Regions from separate parts of the Mesorhizobium sp. M8A.F.Ca.ET.057.01.1.1 genome, predicted to be linked through region 1. Evidence: predicted binding sites of a transcription regulator. Region 1 holds the regulator's gene; each other region holds the start of a gene.
What was found. The regulator PhoB, encoded in region 1, activates phosphate uptake and scavenging genes when phosphate is short. The targets are predictions, from matches to a motif close to TGTCATNNANCTGTCAT.
Positions count from the first base shown of each region.

Region 1 (4,351 bases):
CATGGGCCTGGTGCTGAAGGGCGAGCTGTTCACCGGCACGCATTCATCGGGCGGCGAATTCGGCCACATGATCCATCGCCCGGGCGGCGCGCTCTGCCGCTGCGGGCGGCGCGGCTGCGTCGAGGCCTATGCCGGCAACTATGCCATCTGGCGTAATGCCAGGCAGCTTGGCGAGGACGCCGAACCGGTCGCCGATGTCAGCGACGCGCAGATGCGGACACTCGCCGCTACGGCAAGGGAGAAAGACGGACCGGAGCGCGAAGCCTATCGCAAGGCCGGCGAGGCGCTGGGCTATGGGCTGGGCAGTCTGTTTGCGCTGATCGACCCGGCGCCGGTCGCCATGGTCGGCGTCAGTGCCGCCGCCTTCGACCTGATCGAGCCGGCCTTGCGCGAGGCCATCGCCCAGACCGCCGGCGGCCAGCATTCGGAATCGATTTCCTTCGACACCGAGCCGAACGAACTGCCGCTCATCCGCGAAGGCTGCGCCATGCGCGCCTTGAGCTTCGTCGACCAGGAGATTTTCGCGCCGGGCGTGCAGGCGAGAGGCGGTGCTGGGAAGAGCATCGCCTGAGCTAACGCTCCGGTGAATCACCACCAATGCTGGAGGTTGGCCGAGCACCCTCAAGGTCGTCATCCCTGGGCGGAGCAGCCGCGAAGCGGCGTCGAGGAGACCCTGGGATCCATGCCGGGACCTCGATCGTAGAGTGCAACGGTGCAGAATTCCGCACTGCGGCGACGCGTCGAGGTCCCGGGATGGATCCTCGGGTCTGCGCCGCCCGTGGATGACGAAGTCAGGGGCGTAGCCGCCCTCGACCTAGTCTTCCCTGATCGCGTATCCAGCCCCGCGGATGGTGCGGATGACGTCGGGCATGCGGCCATTGTTGACCGCCTTGCGCAGCCGGCCGACATGCACGTCCACCGTGCGCTCGTCGATATAGATCGTCTCGCCCCAGACATTGTCGAGCAACTGGCTGCGCGAGAACACCCGGCCGGGATGGCGCATCATGAATTCCAGCAGCCGGAACTCGGTCGGCCCGAGCCGGATTTCGCTCTTCTTGCGATAGACCCGGTGCGATTCACGGTCGAGCACGATGTCGCCGACCTTGAGCACGCTGGACAGCACTTCCGGCTTGGCGCGGCGCAGCAACGCCTTGACCCGGGCCATGAATTCCGGCGTCGAGAACGGCTTGACCAGATAATCGTCGGCGCCGGTCGAGAGGCCGCGCACGCGGTCGCTCTCCTCGCCGCGCGCCGTCAGCATGATGATCGGCAGCCTCTCGGTCTCGGGCCGCATTCGCAGGCGCCGACAGAGTTCAATGCCGGAAACAGCCGGCACCATCCAGTCGAGCACCAGGAGGTCGGGCACGTTCTCCTGGAGGCGGATCTCGGCTTCGTCGCCGCGCGGCACCACCTCGACCTGGTAGCCTTCCGATTCCAGATTGTAGCGGAGGAGCACGCCGAGCGGCTCCTCGTCCTCCACCACCATGATGCGTGGCGCGATCATTGGCAGATCATCCTATCGTCAAGCCGCCGGCGCCGACATCGCCGTCTCGTCCTGCTTCGGACGGTTGGCGGGCAGTTGCGTTCCGGTCAGCACATAATACGCATTCTCGGCGATGTTGGTCACATGGTCGCCGATGCGTTCGAGATTCTTGGCGCAGAACAAGAGATGCGTGCAAGCCGTGATGTTGCGCGGATCCTCCATCATGTAGGTCAGCAGTTCGCGGAACACCGAGGTATATTTGACGTCGATGCGTTCGTCGTCATTCCTGAGCTTGGCGAGGGCGGCGGCATCGCCGGCCGCATATTCCTCGACCACGCCCTGCACCTGGATCAGCACCAGCTGCGCCATGGAGTCGATCGAGTGCGACAAGTCGCGCGGCGTGGCGGCGAGGCCGACGGAACCGACACGCTTGGCGATGTTCTTGGCAAGGTCGCCGATGCGCTCGAGGTCGCCCGCCATGCGGATCGAGCCGACGACATGACGCAGATCGTCGGCCATCGGCTGGCGCTTGGCGATCAGGGTGATGGCGCGGTCGTCGAGTTCGCGCTGGCGCGCATCCATGATGGCGTCGTCGGAGACGACGCGCTGTGCCAGCGCGTTGTCGGAATTCAGCAGAGCCTTGGTGGCACCGCCGACCATCGTGCCGGCGAGATCGCCCATGTCGCTGATAAGCCTGCTGATCTGTCCGAGATCCTCATCGAAGGCTGCGACTGTGTGTTCGGCCATGATCCTGGTCCTCGTATGCGTGATATCAGCCGAAGCGGCCGGTGATGTAGTCCTGCGTGCGCTTCTCGCGAGGCGACGTGAAGATCTTCTCGGTCTTGTCGAATTCGACCAGTTCGCCCAGATACATGAAAGCCGTCTGGCGCGACACGCGCGCCGCCTGCTGCATGTTGTGGGTGACGATGACGATCGTGTAGTCGGCCTGCAGCTCGTCGATCAGTTCCTCGATCTTGGCGGTCGACAGCGGATCGAGCGCCGAGGCCGGTTCGTCGAGCAGGATGACTTCCGGCTTCACCGCCACGGTGCGTGCGATGCAAAGACGCTGCTGCTGGCCGCCCGACAGGCTGAGGCCGCTGGCGTTGAGCTTGTCCTTGACCTCGGTCCACAATGCCGCGCGCTTCAGCGCCTGTTCGACACGGCCGTCCATCTCGGACTTGCTGATCTTCTCGTAGAGACGGACGCCGAAAGCGATGTTCTCGTAGATCGACATCGGGAACGGCGTCGGCTTCTGGAACACCATGCCGATCTTGGTGCGCAGGAGGTTGAGATCCTGCGAGCGGTCGAGGATGTTCTGGCCGTCGAGCAGCACCTGGCCGTCGGCGCTCTGCTTCGGGTAGAGCTCGTAGATGCGGTTGAAGACGCGCAGCAACGTCGACTTCCCGCAGCCCGACGGGCCGATGAAGGCGGTAACGCTGCGCTCGGGCAGCGACAGGCTGATATCCTTCAACGCCTTCGACTGGCCGTAGTAGAAGTTGAGGTTCTTGACCTCGATCTTGGCCTTATCCACGGCCACTTCGGGCGTGTTCAACTCGGTGGACAACATCGGTTTCATCTGTCCTCTCTGCGTCCGGTAAGGCTGCGGGCGAAAATGCTCAGGCCGAGAACCGTCAGGGTGATTATGAGTGCGCCGGTCCATGCCAGTTGCTGCCATTCCTCATAGGGACTGAGAGCGAACTGGAAGATGGTGACAGGCAGGCTGGCCATCGGCGCGTTGAGATTGCTCGACCAGAACTGGTTGTTGAGCGCGGTGAAGAGCAGCGGCGCCGTCTCGCCGGAGATGCGGGCGATGGCGAGCAATATGCCTGTGACAATGCCGGAAAGCGCTGCACGGTAAGCGACCGATTTGATGACCACCCAGCGCGGCGCGCCGATCGCGGTGCCGGCTTCACGCAGCGCGTTCGGCACCAGGTTGAGCATGTCCTCGGTGGTGCGCACCACGACCGGAATGACCAGGATGGCAAGCGCAACGGCGCCGGCAATGGCGGAGAAATGTCCCATCGGCCGCACCATCAACTCGTAGACGAACAGGCCGATGATGATCGATGGCGCCGACAACAGGATATCGTTGATGAAGCGCACGATGGTGGTAAGCTTGGAGAAGCGACCGTATTCGGCCATGTAGGTACCGGCGAGCACGCCGATCGGCGTGCCGACGATCACGGCGATGATCGTCATCACCACGCTGCCGTAGATGGCATTGAGCAGGCCGCCGGCGTCGCCGGGCGGAGGCGTCATTTCGGTGAACACAGCCAGCGAGACGCCGGACAGGCCCTTGTAGAGCAGCGCGCCGAGGATAAGCGCCAGCCAGGCGAGGCCAATGCCGGCGGCGACGACGCACAGCGCCATCATCACGCCATTCCTGCGCTTGCGGCTTTGGTGAAGCGATGCGGCTGTCGACATCGGTCAGGCTCCGGTGCGGGCGTCGATGCGCATCAGCATGTAGCGTGCGATGGCAAGGATGAGGAAGGTGATGACGAACAGGATCAGGCCGAGCGCCACCAGCGAGGACGTATAGAGATCGCCAACGGCTTCGGTGAATTCGTTGGCGATGGTCGCCGAGATCGTCGTGGCGGGCGCGAACAGCGAAGTCGAGATGCGGTGCGCGTTGCCGATGACGAAAGTGACGGCCATCGTTTCGCCGAGCGCACGGCCAAGGGCGAGCATGATGCCGCCCATGATTCCGATCCGGGTATAGGGAATGACCACGCGCCGCGTCACTTCCCAGGTCGTACAACCGATGCCGTAGGCCGACTCTTTCAACACCGACGGCACCGTGTCGAACACGTCCTTGGTGATCGAGGTGATGAAAGGCAGGATCATGATGGCGAGGATCATCGCCGAGGT
Region 1 is NZ_CP034454.1:770,906-775,256, reverse strand. Features, by position in the region: gene EJ077_RS03555 (ROK family protein) at 1-571, shown strand, start outside; gene phoB (phosphate regulon transcriptional regulator PhoB) at 815-1,504, opposite strand; gene phoU (phosphate signaling complex protein PhoU) at 1,523-2,230, opposite strand; gene pstB (phosphate ABC transporter ATP-binding protein PstB) at 2,256-3,059, opposite strand; gene pstA (phosphate ABC transporter permease PstA) at 3,056-3,907, opposite strand; gene pstC (phosphate ABC transporter permease subunit PstC) at 3,911-4,351, opposite strand, start outside.

Region 2 (4,351 bases), 1.7 Mb from region 1:
CTTGCCGATCGTGTAGCCGAATCCGCCCGAGGTGACGAAGCCGACACGGCGGCCGCCATGCCAGACCGGCTCGAAGCCGCTGGCATCGGCATCGACGGCGTCGATCTCCAGCGTCACGATCCGCTGCGCGGCGCCGGCGTCGCGCTCCTTCAGCGCCGCGTCGCGGCCGGTGAAATCGCCCTTGTCGAAGGCGATGAAGCGGTCGAGCCCGGTCTGGCCCGGCGTGTAGCCTTGCGTGAATTCGCGCGACCAGATGCCGAAGCTCTTCTCCAGCCGCAGCGCGTTGAGTGCGTAGTAGCCGATCTCGGCCAGGCCGAGGTCCTCGCCAGCGGCAAGCAGCGTTTCGCGCAATCTTGCGTGCATGGTCATGGGGCAGCTGATCTCGAAGCCGAGCTCGCCGGCGATGGAGAGGCGGGCAACCCGCGCATGCACCATGCCGACATCGAACGCGCCGCAGGCCATGAACGGTAGCGCCTTGCCCGACACGTCCTGATGCGTCGTGCGTTCCAGGATCTTGCGCGCGTTCGGGCCGGTCAGCAGGAAGCCGCTGATGGCATCCGAAATGTCGGTGACCGTGACGCCCGCTCGCGCATGGCTCTCGAACCAGCGCAGGTGAAATTCCCTGAGATAGTAGGAGCCCATCAGCCAATGGTCGCCGCCGCCCCAGTTGATCACGGTCAGATCGCCCTTCAACCGCCCATCCGGTCCGAGCATGGGCGCCAGCCGCGCCTGGCCCGCCTTCGGCAGCCGGCAGGCAAGCAGCCGGTCTAGCCACGCCTCGGCGCCCGGCCCCGAAATCGCGTAGCGCGAATAGGCCGAGATATCGACGAGGCCGGCGGCGCGACGCACCTGCAGCGCTTCGTCGCCGACGATGTCGAAGGCGTTGGAACGCTTGAGCGTCGTGTTCTCGCAAAAACCCATCGGCGCGAAATAGGCCGGGATTTCCAGCCCCCAGGAGGCCGTCCATTCGCAGCCGGCAGCAGCCATGCCGTCATAGGCGCCCGCGCGCTTCAAAGGCCGGCCCGCCGGCAATCGCTCATTGGGAAAGGTCATGACGAAGCGGCGTGAATAGAACTGGCGCGTCGTCTGCCTGAGATATTCGCGGTTGGCGGCGAAGGCGCCGTAGCGGGCGATGTCCATGCCGAAGATGTCGGCCTGCGGCTTGCCGTAAATCATCCATTCGGCCAGCGACTTGCCGACGCCGCCGCCCTGGCTGAAGCCGGCCATGACGCCGCAGGCGACCCAGTAGTTTTTCACGCCGCGCACCGGCCCGACGATCGGATTGCCGTCGGGGGTAAAGGTGAAGGCGCCGTTGACCCATTTGCGGATGCCGGCCGTCGCCAGGCAAGGAAAGCGTTCATGCGCCTTGGCGAGTTCCGGGCTGATGCGGCCGATGTCTTCCGGTATCAGCTCGATGCCATAGTCCCATGGCGCGCCGTCCATGTTCCAGTGCTTCGGGTTCTGCTCATAGACGCCGAGCAGCACGCCCTTGCGCTCCTGGCGCAGGTAGGAGAAGCCGTCGAGATCGACGGCGATACCGATCTCCCGGTCGAGCGCCGCGATCTCGGGAATGTCCTCGGTGACGAAATAATGATGCTCCATCGGCGTCACCGGCAGGTCGACGCCGGCCATGCGGCCGAGCTGCTTTGCCCACAACCCGCCGGCGTTGACGACATGTTCGGCAACGATGGTGCCCTGCTCGGTGACGACATCCCACTGGCCGTCGGCGCGCGTCTTCAGCTCGACCACGCGGTTGCGCAGGATGACATCGGCGCCACGCTTCTTGGCGGCGCCCGCATAGGCGTGCGTCGTGCCGTACGGATCGAGATGGCCTTCGTTGGAGTCATGAAGGCCGCCGAGCACGCCGGTGACGTCAACGATCGGGCAGATCGCCTTGATCTCGTCGGGCGCAACCAGCCGGGCCGTCTCGATGCCGACCGACTGGAACACCGCCCAGGCCGATTTCAGCCACTCCCAGCGCGCCGGATCGCTGGCGATGTTGACGCCGCCGGTCATGTGCAGGCCGATGTCTTGGCCGGATTCGGCCTCGATCTCGCGATAGAGGTTGATGGTGTAGCCCTGCAGCGCCGCGACATTGGGATCGGCGTTGAGCGCATGGAAACCGGCCGCCGCGTGCCAGGTCGAACCGGCGGTCAGTTCGGCGCGTTCGATCAGCGCCACATCGCTCCAGCCGAACCGCGTCAGGTGGTAGAGCACCGAGGCGCCCACCACGCCACCCCCAATGACAACTGCGCGGTAGTGCGACTTCAAGGCTTCCTCCCGGTCTGTCAGTGGCGGCACCATATACGTACTGTACATAAGTGTCCAGTACGCTGAATACTGCGGACGGGCGATCAACAATCTCATGCCGACCAGCGTTTTCATCGGCACTTGGAGACCGCCGCTGGTCGGTATCGCGCGCTGTCACGCAAGCATCATGTTGACGCCTTAGATCGCTTTCGGGGAGGCATGCGCGGCATCGTCAATGCGGCACCTCTTTCCGTTTGTCCTTCGGCCGCTCCGGCATGCTTCGTCACAAAGAGGATTGTCCATGAAACATCTGTCCCGAACCGCCTCGCTCGGCGTCGCCCTGGCCTTTTTCACCGCCCTCACCCCGGCGCTTGCCGACGGCGTGGCCTACATCAACAAGGGCCTGGTCGGCGTCGGCCGCATCCCGGCCGACCAGCGCGACAAGTTCGGCGAGACCTTCGGCTCGGGCTCCGGCATGGCGATCGACACATCCGGCTGGACGCATGATGCGGGCACGTACAAGGGATCGCTCTGGCTCCTGCCCGACCGTGGCTACAATGTCGCCGGCACCACCGACTACCGGCCGCGTCTCAACACCATCGGCATCGAGTTCACGCCTGTCGCGCCGGGCGCGGCTCCCGCCGCCGGCCAGGAGCAGACGGGCGTCAAGGCGGCGCTTGCCGACACGATGCTTCTCACCGACGACAAGGGCGCTGATGCCACCGGCCTCGATCCGCTGTCGGATGTGCGCCCGGCCGCCGGCGACATGCCGATGCTGCCCGTCGCCACCAACGGCAAGCTCGCTCTCGACAATGAGGCCATCGTGCGGCTGCCCGACGGTTCGATGTTCATCTCCGACGAGTACGGCCCCAACATCTACAGGTTCTCCGCGCAAGGCAGCCTGATGTCGGCGACCCAGCCGCCGGCGGCCCTCGTGCCGATGCGCAAGGGGGCGCCGAACTTCTCCTCCGACAATCCCGGCCCGGGCGCCGCCGATCCCGATCCGAAGGATCCCGAAACCGGGCGCCAGAACAACCAGGGCCTCGAAGGCATGGCGATGACGCCGGACGGCAAGTTCCTGATCGCCGTGCTGCAGTCGGCTCCGAGGCAGGATGGCGGCGATTCATCCTCGACGCGGCAGAACACCCGGGCGCTGGTCTATGATGCCTCCGACCTCGCCCATCTGAAGCTCGCGCATGAATATGTCGTGCCGCTGCCGGTGTTCAAGGATGCCAAGGGCAAGACCAAGGTCGCCGCGCAGAGCGAGATCGTGGCGCTTTCGGACACGTCCTTCCTGATGCTGGCACGCGACAGCGGCAACGGCCAGGGCCTGAAGAAGGGTGACGCCTCACTCTACCGCCAGATCAACATCGTCGACCTGTCCGGCGCGACCGACATCGCGGGCGGATCTTTCGACGCGGCCGACAAGCCGGTCGCGCCCAAGGGCGTGCTCGACCCGTCGGTGACCCCGGCCAAGCTGACGCCGTTCATCGACATCAACGACGCCGCTGAGCTTGGCCGTTTCGGCCTGCACAATGGTGGGGCGAAGGACCACAATGAGCTCTCGGAAAAGTGGGAAGCGATGTCGGTCGCGAGCGTCCTCGATCCGAAGCTGCCCGACGACTATTTTCTGTTCGTCGGCAACGACAACGACTTCCTCGCCCAGGACGGCTTCCAGGTTGGCGCGCCCTACAAGGCCGATGACGGCGCCGATGTCGACACCATGTTCCTGGTCTATCAGGTGACGCTGCCGGGTCTCGAGAAGAAGTAACGATCACCGCACAGGCGGACGCGCCTGGCGCGTCCGCCCAAGCAGGCCGTGAAGGCTTACTTCAGGAACTCGGCGTCCTTCGGCACGCCCGCATCGATCGGCTCGGCCGTCCTGCTCGACACAGCCATGATCTTGCCGGCAGCCGACAGGTTGGGCCGCACGAAGACCTGGGCCGGGCCGTTGACGCGGCTGTAAAGGTCGATGATGTCCTGGTTCATGAAGCGCACGCAGCCGGACGACGCGTTCTTGCCGATCGAATCCCACTCCGGCGTGCCGTGCAGCCGGTACATCGTGTCCTTGCCGTCGCGGAACAGATAGAGCGCGCGGGCG
Region 2 is NZ_CP034454.1:2,463,518-2,467,868, reverse strand. Features, by position in the region: gene EJ077_RS11400 (GcvT family protein) at 1-2,271, opposite strand, end outside; gene EJ077_RS11395 (esterase-like activity of phytase family protein) at 2,552-4,021, shown strand; gene EJ077_RS11390 (L,D-transpeptidase) at 4,078-4,351, opposite strand, start outside.
Region 2: the regulator PhoB is predicted to act here: its motif matches at 2,423-2,439, upstream of EJ077_RS11395 (esterase-like activity of phytase family protein).

Region 3 (4,351 bases), 310 kb from region 1:
AGCACCGAGGCGATTCCTGCCGAAAAACCGAAGCGCAATTACAACGCCCTGTTCGGACTGACGCTGCTGGCGCTGCTGGTGCTGCTGTGGGTCATCCTGTCGTTATCCACATCGAGCTTCGCGTCGGCCAACAACATCTCGAATCTGCTGCGCCAGGGTTCGATGATCGCCATTTTGGCTGTCGGCCAGACCTTCGTCATCATCACCGGCGGCATCGATCTGTCCGTCGGCGCGGTGGTTGGCTTCGCAACCGTCATCGCCGCGATGTTGATCAATGCCGGCGTCCCGGTCTTCCTCGCCATCCTGCTCACCTTGCTGGTCGGCGTCGCCATCGGCCTCTTCCATGGTTTTGGCATCGTCAAGATGGGCCTGCCGCCTTTCATCATCACGCTGGCGACCCTGACGTCGCTGCGCGGCATTGGCCTCTTGATGACCAACGGCAATTCGATTTCGATCAACAATGATGCTTTCCAGGAATTCTCGCGCAACTCCTTCCTCGGCGTCCCCAATCTGTTCTGGATGGTCCTGCTGGTCGGCATACCCGCCTATGTCTTCCTGCATCACAGCCGCTGGGGCCGGTATCTGTTCTCGGTTGGGTCGAACGCCGAGGCCTCGCGCCTGTCCGGCGTTAACGTCCAGCGCACCATCTTCATGGCCTACACGCTGTCGGGTCTGTGCGCGGCGTTCGTCGGCGTGCTCTTGGCTTCGCGCATCGGCATCGGCAACCCGACCCAGGCCGAAGGGTGGGAACTGCAGGCGATCGCCTCGTCGGTGATCGGCGGCACCTCACTGTTCGGCGCGGTCGGCTCGGTGCACGGGCCACTGCTCGGCGCCTTCATCCTGGCGACCATCAACAACGGCGCCAACCTGCTCAACGTCAACGCCTTCTGGCAGCGTGTCATCACCGGCGTGCTGATCATCGTCATCGTCTATTTCGATGGCCTGCGCCGCCGCGGCGGCAAGTAGTCAACGAACCGAAAAACGAACTCCGGCCCAGTATCAAAACGGGCCGGCGTTTTCGTAAACCCAAATTGGACCGAACCATGAAAGCCGTCGTCTGCCGCTCGCCCGGCGAACTCATTCTGGAAGACCGTCCCGCTCCCGGCTCGCCGCCTCCCGGCTGGGCACTGGTGGCGGTCAGCCATGTCGGCATCTGCGGCACCGACTATCACATCTTCGAGGGCAAGCACCCGTTCCTCGCCTACCCCCGCATCATGGGCCACGAAGTGTCTGGCACCGTCGTCGAAGTCGGCGAAGGAGCCGGTCTTGCGGTCGGCGAACCGGTGATCATCAACCCCTATCTCTCCTGCGGCAAATGCATCGCCTGCCGCCACGGCAAGCCCAATTGCTGTGTGCGCATCGAAGTGCTCGGCGTGCATCGCGATGGCGCCATGTGCGAACAGATCCTGGTGCCGACGCAGAACCTCTATCCCACCAACGGCCTGTCGCTCGCCGACGCCGCCGCCGTCGAATTCCTGGCCATCGGCGCCCATGCCGTGCGCCGCGCGCGTTCCGAGCCCGGTGCACGCACGCTGGTCATCGGCGCCGGTCCGATCGGCCTCGGCACCGCCATCTTCGCCCGCATCGCCGGGCTCGACGTCAGCTTGCTCGACATGAGCAGCGAAAGGCTGGGCTTCGCGTCAAGCGAGCTCGGCTTCTCGGTCCTTGACGGCTCGCATGCACCCGTGTCCGATCTGGTGCGCGACGCGACTGGTGGCGAAGGCTTCGACGTGGTCTTCGACGCCACCGGCAACACCTCCTCGGTGCAATCGGCCTTCGCCCATGTCGCGCATGGCGGCACGCTGGTGCTGGTCAGCGTCGTCAAGGACGACATTGTCTTTTCCGATCCCGAGTTCCACAAGCGCGAGATGACGCTGGTCGGCAGCCGCAATGCGCTGCGAGCCGATTTCGATCATGTCGCCGCCTCGATCCGCAATGGCGCCGTGCCGCTGGCCAAGCTCGTCACCCACCGGACCACGCTGACCGATACGCCAGGGGATCTCGCACGCTGGGTCCATGAAAAGTCGGGCCTGATCAAGGCCGTGATCGAGATCGGATAGCCGGGGCGTTACAGCGCCGACAGCTTCAGCTCCACCCGCTCGGCCGGAAAACGTGACTCCGAAAACTGGATCGGCTGGCCGTCGGGCGTGACGTTGACCGCCACCGTCACCAGCACGATGGCGCCCGGCTGCAGATCGAGATCGGCAAGATCGGCGGCGTCGGCATGGCGCGCCGAGAGCACGGTCGATTGCCTGAGATAATCGTCGATACCGAAACGCGCGAGCGACGCGGTGATCGAACCGGTCTGCGCCATCGCCTCGTCGATGCCGGCAAAGCGTCTGGCATCGAACCAGCTGGCAGCACGCGACACGGACCGTCCATCGGCCTCGCCGCGTGTTTCCAGCCGCATCACGTCAGCGCCCCTGGCAAGGCCAAGACCCTCGGCGACACGCTGGCTGGCCGGCTCGATCGATGAAGAGAGCAGCACGATGTGTCGTTCCGACGTCTGCCCCTGCAGGCCCGCCGAGAAGCGCGTACGCGCGCCGATCGGATAGGACAGCCGCTTGCGCGACAAGACGAACGTGCCGCGCCCTTGCTCGGCCCGCAGCACGCCCTCCTGCACGAGGGCCGATATGGCGCTGCGTACTGTGTGACGGTTGACGCCGTAGCGCTCGGCCAGCGCGACTTCGGGCGGCAGCGCGGCATTTTCGGCGAAATCGCCAATGGCAATCGCTTGCAGGATCCTGTCGGCGATCTGGCGCCATAGTGAAACACCGCTGCGCCGCTCGATGCTGTCGGCCGCTTGCTGCCCGATCATGTTTTGCCCCCGCCTGTCACGCACCCGTCATGGACTCGCGTTAGGTAATATGTATAATTTGTATAGTTGTCTATATCAATAGACAAATCTGGCGAAGAGGAAAGCTGCCGATGCGAGGACAGGAAGCCCGCGACCAGGCCGAGCGCAAAGCCGCCATGGCGACGCTGGCGCAATCCAGCGGCGACGACATCGTCCGGCTCTGGAACGAGGCCGGCCTGCCTTCGCAAGCCGAGCTGCTGCGCGGTCCCGAGACCGGCCTGGTCACGCTGCGTGGCCGCATCGGCGGCGGCGGCGCCCCCTTCAACGTCGGCGAAGCGACCGTCACCCGCGCCACGGTCCGGCTGCCGTCCGGACAGGTCGGTCATTGCTACGCGCTTGGCCGCGACAAGCAGAAGGCGAAGCTGGCGGCCATCGCCGACGCGCTCTGGCAGGACCCTGCCCGCCGCGCTGAGGTCGAGACCAGGCTCATTGCACCCTTACGCTCGGCTCTGACCGTTGCCCACGAAAGACGCCGCGCCGAGACGGCGGCGACGAAAGTGGATTTCTTCACCATGGTTCGCGGAGAAGATTGATGGATATCGCGGCACAATCAATCGAGGGCGGTTTCGCCGATCCGGTCTTCAACGCACAGACCGTGTTTCGGGCAGTCATGGACGCCATGGCTCGGCCGGGCAGCGTCCAGCCCTTGCCGGCCCTGGCCCGCCCGCCGGCGCCGCTTTCGGCGACATCAGGCGCCATCGCGCTGGCGCTCTGCGACAACGACACGCCGCTCTGGCTCGACCCGGCCCTGCACGCCTCCGCGGCGATCGGCTCCTGGCTTGGTTTCCACACCGGTGCGCCGCTGGCCAACACACCGGCCGACGCGCATTTCGCGTTTATTGCCACACCGGCCGAGATGATGGCGCTCGACGGTTTCTCGCAGGGCACGCAGGATTATCCCGATCGATCGACGACGCTGATCCTGCAGGTCGGCGATCTCACTTCAGGGACCCCGCTGTTGCTCGAAGGCCCCGGCATCGAAACCAGCGCCACGATCGCGCCGGCACAGATGCCGCGCCATTTCGTCGAGCAGTGGAAGCAAAACAACAAGCGCTTTCCGCGCGGCGTCGACATCATCCTCGCCACATCGGAAGGCATAGCCTGCCTGCCGCGCACGACGCGCACCAAGACGATGGAGGCGTAAGATGTATGTCGCGGTAAAGGGCGGCGAGGCCGCCATTGCCAACGCCCACAGCCTGCTCGCCGATCGCCGGCGCGGTGACCGCTCGGTGCCGGCACTGCGCCTCGACCAGATCGTCGAGCAGCTGGCGCTCGGTGTCGACCGGGTTATGAGTGAAGGCTCGCTCTATGACCGTGAACTGGCCGCCCTCGCCATCGTCCAGGCGCGCGGCGACATGATCGAGGCGATCTTCCTGGTGCGCGCCTATCGCACCACACTGCCGCGCTTCGGCTACACCAAGCCGATCGACACCGGCGCCATGCTGGTCGAACGGCGCGTCTCGGCAACCTACAAGGATCTGCCCGGCGGCCAGT
Region 3 is NZ_CP034454.1:1,081,965-1,086,315, reverse strand. Features, by position in the region: gene EJ077_RS04755 (ABC transporter permease) at 1-966, shown strand, start outside; gene EJ077_RS04760 (sugar ABC transporter ATP-binding protein) at 1-1, shown strand, start outside; gene EJ077_RS04750 (zinc-binding alcohol dehydrogenase family protein) at 1,044-2,060, shown strand; gene phnF (phosphonate metabolism transcriptional regulator PhnF) at 2,069-2,818, opposite strand; gene phnG (phosphonate C-P lyase system protein PhnG) at 2,929-3,390, shown strand; gene phnH (phosphonate C-P lyase system protein PhnH) at 3,390-4,001, shown strand; gene EJ077_RS04730 (carbon-phosphorus lyase complex subunit PhnI) at 4,003-4,351, shown strand, end outside.
Region 3: the regulator PhoB is predicted to act here: its motif matches at 2,833-2,849, upstream of phnF (phosphonate metabolism transcriptional regulator PhnF).

Region 4 (4,351 bases), 1.2 Mb from region 1:
TGTGCTGCGCGCCATCGACAATCACCACAAGCGCATCAGCCATGTCCATGTGAAGGACGTGCGCATGGATGTGATCGACAAGCTCGACCGTACAAAACAGTCCTTCCTCGACGCCGTGGCGCTCGGCGCCTTCACCGTGCCGGGCGACGGCTCGCTCGATTTCGGCGCCATCGTGCAGCGCTTCGCCGATTACGGCTATGAAGGCTGGTTCGTGGTCGAGGCCGAACAGGATCCCAGGAAAAACCCGCCGCTCAAGATGGCGCAGGTTGGCCATAAGGAGCTGATGCGGGTGATGACCGCCGCCGGCTACACCGTCGAGACGCAGGGTTTCCCGAATGCCTGAAGGCTGGATTGGTCGCCACGGGTGGCTTATCTGAGAACTGGCTCAGCAACTCTCGGATGGCGCGATGAAAGATTATGAACATCCGTTCTTCCGGCCGCTGTGGCGGCGCATCGCCGTCGTCGCGGTCTGCGTCATCTGGTCGATCATCGAGTTCGCCAGCGGCACGCCGTTCTGGGGCGTGATCGCGCTCGGCTTCGCCGGCTACGCCGTCTGGCAGTTTTTTTATCTGTACAAGCCGATCGAAGATAAGCCTCCGGTCGCGCCGAAGGAGTGAAGTGGTCCATGGCGCGGACGTTTTGCGTATCGGATTCTGTGTGCATGAGATCGCATGGGTTGGCGCCGAAACGCTCCTCACTTCGTCATCCTAGGGCGGAGCAAGGAGCGCAGCGACGCGGCGCAGACCCTAGGATCCATGCCATGACGTTGAAGGTGGTGTGACGGTGCAGAATTCCGCTCCGCTGCGTCCTTCGACCGAGGTCACGGAATGGATCCCAGGGTCTCCGCGACGGAGCTTCGCTCCTGCTACGCCCTAGGATGACGAACAACCGGTGAAATCGTCGGCCTAGACAAGCTGCAACCCGTCAAAGCCAAGGGAATAGGAGAGACAAAATGTCGAAACTGCTCGTGAAGGCCGACAAGGGCAACGGCCGCGTCGCGCATGTCACGCCGCAAAGCGCTGGCTGGACCTATGTCGGTTTCGATCTGCATCGGCTGAAGCCCGGCCAGAGCGCCTCCGGACAGTCGGACGACCGCGAAGTCTGCCTGGTCTTCGTGACCGGCAAGGGTACGGCAAAAGCCGGCGGCAAGGATCTCGGCCTGCTCGGCGAGCGCATGTCGCCTTTCGAGGGCAAGCCGTGGTCCGTCTACGTGCCGCAGGGATCGGACTGGTCGGTGACGGCCGATACCGAGCTGGAGCTGGCTGTGTGCTCGGCGCCCGGCCTTGGCGGCGGCCTGCCCGTCCGGGTGATCGGACCGGACGATCTCGGCCAGGAGGTGCGCGGCAAGGGCACCAACACGCGCTACGTCACCAACATCCTGCCGGAAGGCCAGCCGGCCGACTCGCTGCTGGTTGTCGAGGTCATCACGCCCGGCGGCCACACGTCGAGCTACCCGCCGCACAAGCACGACCAGGACAATCTGCCCGCTGAATCCTATCTCGAGGAAACCTACTACCACCGCCTCAACCCGCCGCAGGGCTTTGCCTTCCAGCGCGTCTATACCGACGCCGACAAGGATGGCCGGCGCGCGCTGGACGAAGCCATGGCGATCGAGGACGGCGATGTCGTGCTGGTGCCCAAGGGCTATCACCCCTGTGCCGCCTGCCACGGCTATGACCTCTATTATCTCAATGTGATGGCCGGGCCGAAGCGGACGTGGAAATTCCACAACGCGCCCGAGCACGAATGGTTGATGAAGGCCTGACCGTTCTGCGTTTCCGGTTGAACTTGTTGGTCCAGTTGGGAAAAATCGTCGGCTAACGACCCCGAGGGTCGATTTGCCTTCGAAAACCCTTCAAAGCTTCGTCAATCCGTCATGGAAATCGCCTATGGCAACGTTTCTGACGAGGACTTCCCATGCGTTATGCCATCTATTTCACCCCCAGGCAGGACGAGCCGCTGGCGCGTATCGCCGCCAACTGGCTGGGCCGCGACCCGTTCGGTGGCGCGACCAGGCCGGTTGAGGCCGTGGCCGACCTGTCGGCAGCGGAAGTGGCCTTCCACACCGCTTCGGCGCGCCGCTATGGCTTTCACGCCACGCTGAAAGCGCCCTTCCGCCTGGCCGCCACCGAGACCGAGGCTTCGCTGCGCGCTGCGCTCGATCGCTTTGCCGAGGTGACGCCGGTTGTGACGATCCCGCGTCTGGTCGTCAGCCAGATCGACAGCTTCTTCGCCCTGGTGCCGGATGGTACGCTGCCTCCGCTCAATCGCTTTGCAGACGACGTCGTGCGCGATTTCGACCGGTTTCGCGCGCCGTTGAGCGAGGCCGAGATCGAGCGCCGCAGCCCGGATTCGCTGAAGCCGGCCGAGTTTCGCAATCTCTGCCAGTGGGGCTATCCCTATGTTTTCGAGACCTTCCGCTTCCACATGACCCTGTCGGGCCGGGCCGGCCCGCAGGAAAGCCCTCGCCTGCGCGCGGCGATCGACGGCCTTTTCGCCGATGTGTTGCGCCAGCCCGTGCTGGTGGATGCGCTGACATTGTTTGTCGAACTTGAACCCGGTGCGCCGTTCATGGTGCTTTCCCAGCACGTGCTTGGACGCCGCCCGGCCAGAAAAACCGCCTGACAGGCGCCGGAAGAAGCAAGGACTAGCCGCAATGACCGCCGAAACTGTTCTTTCCAACGCTCGCATCGTTCTTGCCGACGAGATCGTCGAAGGCTCGCTGGTGTTGCGCGACGGCTTTATCGCCGGCATCGATGCCGGTGCGGCCCGGACCGGCGAGGACATGGGCGGCGACTTCATCATTCCAGGACTGGTCGAACTCCACACCGACCATCTCGAGGGCCATTATGCGCCACGGCCGAAAGTGCGCTGGAACCCGATCGCCGCGGTGCTTGCCCATGACGCGCAGGTGGCGACCGCCGGCATCACCACTGTGCTCGATGCGCTCCGCGTCGGCATGGATGAGGACGCCGACCTGACATCGGACGACATCCGCAAGCTGGCCGATGCGATCGAGGACAGTGTCCAGCAGGAGCGGCTGCGCGCAGACCATTTCATCCATCTGCGCTGCGAAGTCTCGGCACCGGACTGCCTGAGGGCCTTCGCCAATTTCGAGACAGACGAGAGGGTGAAACTGGCGTCGCTGATGGATCATGCGCCGGGCCAGCGCCAGTTCGTCAACCTTGAAACCTACGCCTACTACTACCAGCGCAAGCTGAAGCTCTCGGATCAGGATTTCAAGAAATTCTGCGAGAAGCGGATGGACGAATCGGCGCGCAATTCAGGACCGAACCGCGTCTTCATCGCCGCCGCGTGCCAGGAGCGCGGCATCGTGCTCGCCAGTCATGACGACGCCACGTCGGCTCATGTCGAAGAGGCTATCGAGCAGGGCGTGCGGGTCGCCGAGTTCCCGACCACCGAGGAAGCGGCGCGGGCCTCGAAGGCCGCCGGGCTCGGCGTGCTGATGGGCGCGCCCAATGTCATGCGCGGCGCCTCGCATTCGGGCAATGTTTCGGCACGCACCCTGGCCAGTGACGGCCTGCTCGACATCCTGTCGTCCGATTACATCCCCTTCAGCCTGATCCAGTCGGCCTTCTTCCTCGGCGACGTGGTCGAAGGCATTTCGCTGCCGCAGGCTGTCGCCATGGTTTCGAAGAACCCGGCGCAGGCCGTCGGCCTTGATGACCGCGGGATCATCGAGCAGGGACGCCGCGCCGATCTGGTGCGGGTGCGCGTCGACGATCATGTTCCGGTCGTGCGCACCGTTTGGCGGCAGGGACGCCGGGTGGCATGATGGTGTCGGCCTTGATCGAGCGCGAACTGTCCGCCGAAACCTTTCCGATCCGTCATGGCGTCTTTGTTGCTGTCGTCGGCCCTAGCGGTGCCGGCAAGGACACGGTGATCGGCTACGCCAAGGCGCTTTTCGCCGACGAGACGCAGCTGGAGTTCGTTCGCCGCGTCATCACCAGGCCGAGCGATGCGGCGAGCGAGGATCACGACACGCTGGCCGACGCCGCCTTCGCCGAGGCCGAGGCCGACGGCGCCTTCGCCATCTCCTGGGAAGCGCATGGCCTGCGCTATGGCCTGCCCGCGGATGTCGACTGGTCTGTTTCCAATGGCCACGTGGCCGTCGCCAACGTGTCGCGCGCGATCATCCCCACCTTGCGCGAACGCTATGCCAATCTGGCGATCGTCGAGATCACCGCTTCGCCCGAGGTGCTGGCCGAGCGGCTGGCGATGCGCGGCCGCGAGTCGCGCGGCGAAGTGCTGGCGCGGCTGGCGCGCAGCGCAAGTGTGACCTTGTCCGGCCCTGGCGTCACCTCGATCGACAACAGCGGTCCGCGCGAGG
Region 4 is NZ_CP034454.1:6,166,857-6,171,207, reverse strand. Features, by position in the region: gene iolE (myo-inosose-2 dehydratase) at 1-343, shown strand, start outside; gene EJ077_RS29295 (DUF3329 domain-containing protein) at 408-617, shown strand; gene iolB (5-deoxy-glucuronate isomerase) at 953-1,765, shown strand; gene EJ077_RS29285 (DUF1045 domain-containing protein) at 1,918-2,625, shown strand; gene EJ077_RS29280 (alpha-D-ribose 1-methylphosphonate 5-triphosphate diphosphatase) at 2,657-3,796, shown strand; gene phnN (phosphonate metabolism protein/1,5-bisphosphokinase (PRPP-forming) PhnN) at 3,793-4,351, shown strand, end outside.
Region 4: the regulator PhoB is predicted to act here: its motif matches at 1,862-1,878, upstream of EJ077_RS29285 (DUF1045 domain-containing protein).